One region of the Lysinibacillus sp. Y5S-8 genome, then DNA from elsewhere that is predicted to be linked to it. Evidence: riboswitches for the same ligand, from Rfam matches in the RefSeq annotation. Region 1 holds a riboswitch; each other region holds the start of a gene.
What was found. A riboswitch is a leader RNA that binds a small molecule or an ion and turns the genes downstream of it on or off. The one in region 1 is predicted to bind cobalamin.
Positions count from the first base shown of each region.

Region 2: linked by a shared signal. The riboswitch ahead of V6670_RS20990 (hypothetical protein) and the one ahead of mmgD (citrate synthase) in region 1 are both predicted to bind cobalamin.
Region 3: linked by a shared signal. The riboswitch ahead of V6670_RS10725 (hypothetical protein) and the one ahead of mmgD (citrate synthase) in region 1 are both predicted to bind cobalamin.

Region 1 is NZ_CP145889.1:2,373,290-2,376,577, reverse strand. It holds gene prpD (2-methylcitrate dehydratase) at 1-552, opposite strand, end outside; gene mmgD (citrate synthase) at 651-1,772, opposite strand; cobalamin riboswitch at 1,965-2,160, opposite strand; gene V6670_RS11545 (NUDIX hydrolase) at 2,410-2,895, shown strand; gene V6670_RS11540 (hypothetical protein) at 2,951-3,232, opposite strand; gene V6670_RS11535 (hypothetical protein) at 3,242-3,288, opposite strand, start outside.
Region 2 is NZ_CP145889.1:4,299,482-4,302,769, forward strand. It holds gene V6670_RS20985 (ABC transporter substrate-binding protein) at 1-878, opposite strand, end outside; gene V6670_RS20990 (hypothetical protein) at 862-1,419, opposite strand; cobalamin riboswitch at 1,572-1,772, opposite strand; gene V6670_RS20995 (glutathione peroxidase) at 1,873-2,418, opposite strand; gene V6670_RS21000 (hypothetical protein) at 2,503-3,051, opposite strand; gene ytvI (sporulation integral membrane protein YtvI) at 3,142-3,288, shown strand, end outside.
Region 3 is NZ_CP145889.1:2,205,618-2,208,905, reverse strand. It holds gene V6670_RS10730 (translation factor GTPase family protein) at 1-371, shown strand, start outside; gene V6670_RS10725 (hypothetical protein) at 700-1,422, opposite strand; cobalamin riboswitch at 1,650-1,834, opposite strand; gene V6670_RS10720 (GNAT family N-acetyltransferase) at 2,114-2,638, opposite strand; gene V6670_RS10715 (8-oxo-dGTP diphosphatase) at 2,882-3,288, opposite strand, start outside.

The DNA.
Region 1 (3,288 bases):
TGCCTTTGTCACAACAGCTGTTGTCGCAATTTTGACAAACAGTACATGGTCTAACCCAACACGATTTAAGCTATTTTCTAATGCGAGAATACCTTGTATTTCATGGGCCTGTATCATCATTTCTAATACGTCTTTCATTTTAAGTGGCTCTTTCCCTTCAGCAACACGCACGCGACTCAAATAATCAGCCACAGCTAATATGCCCCCTAAATTATCAGAAGGGTGTCCCCATTCAGCCGCAAGCCAAGTGTCGTTGTAATCCAGCCAACGAATCATACAACCGATATTAAAGGCACCTTTTACAGGATCAAGAACATAGGAAGTGCCTGGAACTCGTGTACCATTGGGAACGACTGTGCCTGGTACTACTGGGCCAAGAAGTTTCGTGCATTCAGGATATTGTAAGGCCAAAATGCCACACCCTAATGTATCTAATAATACATAGCGTGCTGTTTCGTATGCTTCTTCACTTGTAATAGTTGTATTTACTACGTAATCCGCAATATCTGTAAGTAATTGATCTGTCTTAGATATGTCATTTGTTTTAATCATCTATATCTTCCTTTCAAGGCATGAATTTGATATACTAGTATGCTGATAGGCATTGGTCAGAATGCCCATCAGCTCTATGGCGAGTTGTTAAAACTTGATTATACCGACAATTCTTCAAGGTTATGACGCTCGCCAATATAATGGACACGAGGTCTAAATAATCGGTTATTGTCATGCTGCTCAATGACATGAGCACATAAGCCAATCGTTCGTGAGCCAAAAAAGATAGGTGTATAGATTTCAATTGGCAAGCCAAGCATGTAGTATACTGGTGCTGCATAATAATCTAAATTTGGGTACAAGCTCTTTTCTTGTGCCATCACCTTCTCACCAGCTTCACACATGTGATATAAGCGATCATCCCCTTGTGCCAAACATAATTTATGCAAAGCCTCTTTCATAATTTGTGCTCTTGGGTCCATCTTTTTCATATAAACACGGTGACCAAAGCCCATAATCTTTTCTTTATTTTGCAGTTTATTTTTCAGCAAGGCTTCAAAGCCTGCTACTGTTTTGGCTTCTAGAAGCATGTACATGACTGCCTCGTTGGCCCCTCCATGTAAATTTCCTTTCAATGATGCGACAGCTCCAGTTAAAGCACCGTACAAATCAGATTGTGTAGAGGCAATAACACGAGCTGTAAACGTCGAATTTGGCATCTCATGCTCACTATATAAAACGAGAGACTGATCAAAAATTTCTTCTTCTAACGCCGTTGGTTTTCTGCCAGTAATCATGTAATAAAAATTGGCGCTATAGGAAAGCTGACTATCTGGCTCCACAACATCTTGTCCGTTTAAGACACGATAGCTATTGGCTACGATGTTAGGCATACCGCCTAAAAGTCTATAAGCTCGCGTCAAGTTCATTTCAGTAGAACGATCATTGATGTGCTGATCAAAGCCTGCTAAAACAGAAATTCCAGTTCTCAGTCCATCCATGGCATGTGTTTCATTAGGCAAGAGCTTGAAAATTTGGAAGATCTCTTGTGGAACCTGATAATGTGCTTTTAATTTGTCCTGTAAGTCAGCCTGTTGCTCGGCAGTAGGAATTTCGCCATGCAGTAGTAGGTAGACAATGTCTAAATACGAATATCTTTGTGATAATTCAATCAAGTCATAGCCTCGAATAACAATTTGACTTCCTACAGTGTCTAAAAAAGATAATTTTGTTTCAGCAGCAATGACCCCATCAAGACCTGGTGAATAAGTTAACTCCATTCAATGACAGCCCCTTTGTTTAATTATTCTTGTAAGCGTTACCATTCAAACACGAAAGAACAACAAAAAAACAACTTCTACCCCTTTTTAGAAGTTGTTAATCTACAAAAGCATGACAGACCAAATAACAGTGAATTTACAGGAATTCACAAAAATCATGCAGTAGCTAACACCTCCCTATCCTCGTAGGTCAATTGATGCTTATTTTGTGGCAGGTCTCCTGACTTATAATCAACACTTCAATAACACCTTCCCATTTTGACAAACAAAACAGTGGCCTTGTTATCGAGCTCCTAAATACAGTTGCGGGACAGTGTTGGACTCTCACCAACTTCCCTTTTAATCAAATGGAATGAACTCCATTTGAACCACCAAAATTTAGCATATTCAATTTGTCTATTTACCTTAACATAGAGTTTTCAAAACAATCAATATAGGTAAAATTCAGAAAAGACTGATTATAAAAAGCTATTTTTCATTTTTGATTGACTATTCTGCATTTTTGAGCATTATTTTGTACAAAAAAAGATTGTTCATCTATACCAATAAATCCATTTTCAAGGATTACAAGTAAAATAGAGGTCTTTATAATAAGAAAGGCGAATAGTTTTTTTATAATAATAGAGGAGGAGCACATATGGGCTATATTTCAGAATTAAGGAAATACATCGGCAGTAGACCGATTATCAGTATCGGGGCGACAATTCTTGTAGTCAACGATGATAAGAAAATTCTCTTTCAACATCGTTCAGATACGTTCGATTGGGGATTACCTGGTGGCTCAATGGAACTGAATGAAACGCTAGAAGAAGCTGCTACTCGTGAACTTCATGAAGAAACAGGACTGGTAGCGAATGAATTGGACCTGATTGGTGTTTTTTCTGGGCCTGATTATTATTTTCAATATCCAAATGGGGATGAAATCTATACAGTTATTCATCTTTATAGTGCGAAAAATGTCAGTGGTGTATTAGAGGTGAGGGATGGTGAGAGTTTGAATCTTACCTATTTCAGTAAAAATGAGCTACCAGATCATCTTGAGAAAAGAACAAAAACACTCTTAGACAATCTAGAGGACAAATTGTGGAATTTAGATAGTTCTTTTGCAAAGGATTCTCTTTAAATAACAAAGAGCATGCTTTTTATGAAAACATGCTCTCATCTTAACTATTAGGTTATTACAGTCTAATCTTAACCTCTGTACCGTCTTGTGCCTTGACATCTACTAGCACGAGCCCTTTATAATTTTGTAGTTCCTTGATAATAGGCTTGAGCATTTCTTTGTCAATGAATGGAAAGGAAAAGTCGATTTTTTTTCTGTCGAAGTATGCCTTTGTCCATTTGTTGACACTTTGCTGAATCCATTTTGAAGTCAAAATGGAAAGAACAATGGTTAGCACAGCATATGGAACAGGAACGGTAAAGCGAACGTCTTTTGCTTTCACTTTTACATGCATCATAAGCCGCCTCTACTCAATGAAAACTGAAACGGTATCTCCGTTTGCCGATTTTATGT
Region 2 (3,288 bases), 1.9 Mb from region 1:
TTAGAGATATCTGTATCAAGAGTCTGTACTGCTTTATTTTGAACTGCTGTCACTGTGTTCCATCCATCACGTGCAAGTATTTCCCCTATTGGATCTTCTGTGTAGCTTACTGTCGTTAAAATAACATCTGGGTTTTTCACTATGACATCTTCCTCAGAAACTTGTGCCCAGCTGCTCAAGTCAGAAAAAATATTTTTAACATTGGCTGCATCTAGTATTTCTTGCTGGAAAGTACCAGAGCCTGCTGTATAAATATCTGGCTTAGGACTAACTTCTAAATAAACATTTTTCGGTGCTTTTACTTCCTTCACCTTTGTTTTAACGTCAGCTAATTTCGCTTTAATCTCTTCGTTTACTTCATTTCCTTTATCTGCAACACCCATTACAGCTGCAATCTGTTCGATGTCACCATAAACATCATCGAATGTAGCTGCTGATTTAATAACAAACACTTTGATTCCAGCATCTTCAAGTGATTTCATTGCATCCTTATCACCAATCGTATAAGCTATAACAACATCTGGCTTCAACGCTATGATTCGTTCACTGTTAAAATTCACAGAATCAGAAACCCGTTCAATTTTCTGTGCTTCCTCTGGGTAAGTATCGTACTCAGTTGCTCCTACGATTTTATCACCAACACCTAGAGCAAACAAAATTTCTGTATTACTTGGTTGCAATGATACAACTGTTTTTGGTACTTCTTTAAACTCTATTTCTACACCGCGATCATCTGTCACTTTGTAGTTTGTTTGCTCTGTTTGTTGTGTATCCTGTAAAGCGTCTTTATTTTTAGTATCTACTGAAGTACCACAACCTGCTAAAATCATTGCAAGGAAGAGTACTGTTAGCCATTGAACATTAAATAATTTCTTCATTATTATTCTCCTTTTTCTTTTTCATCGGATATGATTTACTAATAAATGGTATTTCAGCTATCCCTGCTTGTTGATTCATAAAGACAGCCATAACGAAGCACACATTGGCTAATAGGCCTAAATAATCAAAAAGAATAGCTGGAACCTCTCGTTCCTCCGATACTTTGTGTAATGTACGATATGATTTTTTGGCTTCACTACGGCAAAGATGTAGAGCAGCAGCAGCCTCCGTACCTTGAGGTAAGACAAAGTTTTGTATCTCTTCCTTCACATGACGAACATAAAAATCATAGCGCTCACTTAACCAAGCAAGATCCTCTTCTGTTACAGCTAGTTTTCCACGAACCGAGCCATTGACATGGTAGGCCATAGGTAAAATAACCATTAAATCTTCTACAACAGCTTGTACATCCTCTTTCTTAACTGCAGCTAAAGCAACTCCCAAATGCGTAGTCAGACTGTCTGTTCGAATCTCAAAATCAACCGTCGAAGCTTTCTCACGCATAAATGGATAACAAGAATAACGTGCATCTTTTTTCACTTGCGATCCCCCCACTTTCCATTATGAAAATTCTTGCATAAAAAAACGCCGCTCCTTTACGCAAAGGAACGACGAAAATAACATAATAATGGCCAAATTAACATGACATAGCCTATGTATTTGCCGTATATCCTCCTAGCTTCCGAGAAGTTTTTATACGTTCAAACAAAGGTCGGTCTCCTGGCTTGTACAGTTCATTACATAAAAAACGAATGTGTGATAAAGTACCTTCCCATCTCTTTTGAGACAGTGGCAAACCTTTATACTAGCTGTACTTACAGTTGCGGAAACAGCTTCGGTTTTTCACCGAATTCCCGATTATGCTTGTTAGCACCTTTTATTCTGCAAGAATAATTCACTTGTAAAGCAGTTTATCATATATTAATAGGAAAAAATAGCTGTGCTTTGAATGGATCGTCACTATTTCTAAAGAATAAGATAAACAAAACTGTTTTATAGTATAGTTTCAATTGCCTGTTCAATATCAAGTTGTGAATCTGTTGGTTCAAAGCGTGCAACGGTCTTGCCGTTAGCATCTACTAAAAACTTTGTAAAGTTCCAGCGAATATTACGACCATCTAAAAAGTTTGGGGCAAGTTGAACAATTGCTTCAGCAAGCATTTTTTCCTGCATGCTCGCCTTGCCAAACTTTCGAAAATCTACTTCATGTTTTAAATAATTGAATAATGGGTGGGTAGTCTCTCCATTTACTTGTACAAGCTCAAAAATCGGGAAGGTAACTCCATAATTCACTTTACAAAGATGCGTAGTTTCCTCGCCATCTTCAGGATTTTGATGACCAAATTGATCGCAAGGAAATCCTAGAACGACAAAATTATCTTTCCCATATTTATCATACATTTTTTGTAAGTCATCAAATTGATATGTAAATCGGCATTGATTCGCCGTGTTGACAATTAGCATCGTTTTTCCACGATAAGTTTCCATCGATAAAATTTCACCATTAGGTTTTCGTACTAAATAATTATAAATGCTCATGTCCTAGCCCCTTTTATTTTTTCATTTATTATAGTTGACTATTCAATAATTTACCAAATAATTTGCACAAAAAACACCATCTCGTTACGTTGAACGGATGGCTGACTTATACTTCTGCTTAGATTTAACGTCCTGCTCTTCATTAATTAAACGATGGGCAATGTCTAATAACTTTATGTCACTTGTCTCGTCATATAGCTTTTTAAAAGATACAATAATATCATGGCGAATGTGAGTCGGATGCTTCTCATCTAAACAAGTTTGAAATCTCTTTGCTAAATAAGACACCACTAAGTCACTTTGTACTTGACCTGCTAGCCCAATTTTCCAAATAGCTTGTAATGCATTTCTAGCTGTAACGGATCGTTCATCATAAGTCACAGCCCAAATCTTTAAAAAATCCTCCAATACCCTTTCTTCTGGGTCACTTTTTGCGGCTAAGGCGCATAAAATTTGTGCAGCACGTGCACGTGCATGACCATCTTTGTATGTAAGTGCTTGTACAAGCTGTTCCCAGACTGCATATGTCCAATCTACGGGTTCCTGCAGAATTTTTATTAGTTCCTCGTAAGATTCAATATCGCGGTCATGCTCTGTTAGATTATTAAAAAGTTGCAAAATCTCTTTCTCCATAATTTATCCCTACCTTTATTGTTTCAGAACGTAATAAAATTTGATTTATGGTACACTTAACTTAATTTTTTTCTCAAAGAAGGTGAGTTTATGAATAAATTTAATGCTAGGAAAATGATTTTCCGATTGATTGTGATTCTTTCTCTACTTGTAGCTGCCTATTTTGTAATCCCTGTATCCATGCCTATAATACTTGCTGGTGTCAGTGCATTTTTCTTAGAACCCATTGTTATGTTC
Region 3 (3,288 bases), 170 kb from region 1:
GCTTTAAAATGAAGGCTTCGAACGACTTTATCGGCCGCATGATGAGCGACATACAGCAAGCTGCTGGCACATTCGATGACCCCATCTTATCCGAAACAGATGTTGTGCTAACGGGACGAGCACCCGTTGCCACCCTAATGAGCTATAGCACAACCTTTGCGGCCTATACCAATGGTAAAGGCGCACTCACACTCCAATTTGATGGCTATGATGTATGTCATAATGCCGAGGAAATTATTTCGCACATGGGCTACGATAAAAATGCCGACCCAGAATACAGCTCCTCCAGCATCTTTTGTGCAAAGGGCAAAGGATATTCTGTTCCTTGGCACGAAGCACAAGCAGCCATGCACTTGTCTGTAAGTAGGTGATCCTGCCCGCGCGAAGCCGTTTGCTTGCGCGGGTGTTTACTTGCTTCGAGCGAGAGTATTTCATCTGTTTCCGCGAGTATTCGCTGTCCGAACGAGAGTATTTCATCTGCTTCCGCGAGTATTCGCTGCTCGAGCGAGAGTATTTCATCTGCTTCCGCGAGTATTCGCTGCTCGAGCGAGAGTATTTCATCTGCTTCCGCGAGTATTCGCTGCTCAATCGAGAGTATTTCATCTGCTTCCGCGAGTATTCGCTGCTCAATCGAGAGTATTTACCCCCTACCCTTCAAATAAATAAAAACAAGCCCTCCGTTTGATGGAGGGCTTGAGTTTATAATGCGCCTACTGCTTTCTTTGTAGGGCTGTGCACAAGGTATGCAGGCTCGACAATCACGTAGTCATGCGTGTTTGTGAAATCAACTAGCACTTTACCAGGATAACTTTTTAAAATTTGCAGTTGATCAATTAATTGCAGCAATAGCTCGTGACCGTTGCCACGTGGATGCCAGTTGAAATGGTAATCATTTAATGCCTGAACCGCTTCAATAAATTGGGCATATTCCTGCTGCACAAAGGCTATTAACTTATCATGTTGAGGCGCTAAATCATGGATATATGTTTCATAAAAACGCATCACAATCGAGCATAATACATCATTGACACGTGCTGCACTTAAAACAGGCTTTGGCTCCAGTGACAGACGGTCAAGGTTGGGCTTGGCACGTGTGGAATCAATGCGTGTAATTAAATGGTATGGCTCCCCGTTAACCTCATAGACAATCGGGTTAGTCGGCATATACATCATAAAGCTATTGGTCTTCGTTTTCAGTTGATCGGTTACCGCTGCCTTCGCGAAAAGATGCCCGTCCACATCCCCATTTTGTATCCAAATAATTTCTTTATTATATAAAATTTGCTCAAAGAAGCGATCATTGCGGATCAGCTTCGTTGCTAATAATTGGTCAATCAATGATTCGACCGCCATTCTTGTTTTCGCTTTCTTGGCAACTTCTGTGCGTGGCTGCTTACAAATGTTCATATCTAAAGAAGTCATACATGCATCCCCTTTGCGTACATAATGTCAAAACAAAAAGGACTTCCTACCATTTTTGAGGAAATCCTTCGCTTATCTTCGTTCATCACCCAATGCCAAACAAACCCTAAGTATGTGTAAATGAGCCCGCTTGCGAACCCCTTCATTTACTTTGGGCGTTTGACGTACCGTGACGAACAGAGCATTCTGTTTTGTCAACATGCCACCTCCTATTCCTCGTAGGTTACTGGTGTGTACTCGTAACAGGCAGGTATCCTGACTCATGGTCATTGCCACTTTTCTCCTTCCCATCATTTGACAGTGGTTGCTGAAAAGTCGCTCACATTTACAGTTGCGGGACAGTGTCGGATTCGCACCGACTTCCCTTTTAAGCAAATTGCACGCAATTTACACCTATTACTACACGCTATTCAGTTGGTAAGGAAATTTGCGAAAATTCTCTATTCCTTAGCTAATCATTGTAAAGTATTGTATGTCCAAAGTCAATTTATGCTAAAAAATACTAATTATTTCAAAATACTTCCATGTAAAATGGATGCATAAAAAACTAGGTTTTCCTCATGTCACACTGAGCATCGCTTTAATTGCTTTCTGTAAAGTGATAATAAAGTTATTTCTAATCAAAAAATATAAAAATTATATTATAAGAAGGCTCTTTAAAGTTGTTTAAATCTTGTTGAACTAGCCCCCGTTAGTTCAACAACTTCTTGAAATCAATTCTTGTGTAGGTTTTATTATAGGTCGTACCAACATCATTATAAAATACAGCTTTTTTTAAATATGGGTCAGAGATAGGTTCGTAACCGTGTTTGCTAATTAACTTTATCATTTTGGGATTTTCTATCAGGTCAACACTCACAAATATTTCAGAATGTCCTAAACTCTTTGCAATATTTTCTCTATACCTCATTAAGTTTGAACCTATACCATTACCACGATAATCCTCTTTTACATATAGGTCACTTAATTTAGGAAGCAAAGTACCTTTTAATTTAAGAACTCCAAAACCAAATATAAGTGCGTCTTGTTCAGCAATTACCAAATATAATTCCTTTTTTGCAAATTGCTTTAAATAATTCGTGAATAGATCTTTATTATTTCTACTATCACATAAACCCGATAAGTCGTTTTCATTCGCTAATCTGATTATGTAGTTCATGGTTACTGCCACTTCCCTATTCTTTAATAAATCACTATTATAAAATTCCTTCTTCAACAATCTGCACCGTTCGTTTAATAAACAAAAGGACGGTCAAGCGGCTTTTATTTTAGAATTTTCTCTATCTATTCTTAATCCCTCTCTACCATTTAGATATTGAAAGTTAAACTATTTAACAAAGTGGTTAAATTTGAGCCCCATTATTTATTCTTCACTTATATATGTATTGAACTGACCTCGATGTTATTGAAAAGCGACTGCTCTATTGAACGATTGCCCCCGTTAGTCTAATAAGAAGTTTTATGTGTGACGTATAGTAACTTTCCCTTCTTTATTTTCTTCGTGGTTCCATTCAACTTGAATCTCAAATGTTCCATCTTGAAAAAATAAAGGAAATCTCCTCCGTATCGATGGCTGCATAGGAAGTTTATATGCGTTCTCTATATCTACCCAAACCGCTTTCCCTTCTGGAGCATCTTTCAAGAGTTCACCCTCGAAATCCTTTGTTATGTAATTAAATATCATATATCTATCTTTTGCGACTGGATTAACATATTCATAAAGCCCTTTATAAATAAGGTTTCTAACTTCTAACCCGGTTTCTTCCCTTACTTCTCTGATAGCACTTTCTACAATACTTTCAGGAAATTCAACTTTACCACCCGGTGGAATAAAACCTTTGAAATTGTCGTGCTGTCTATCCAGAA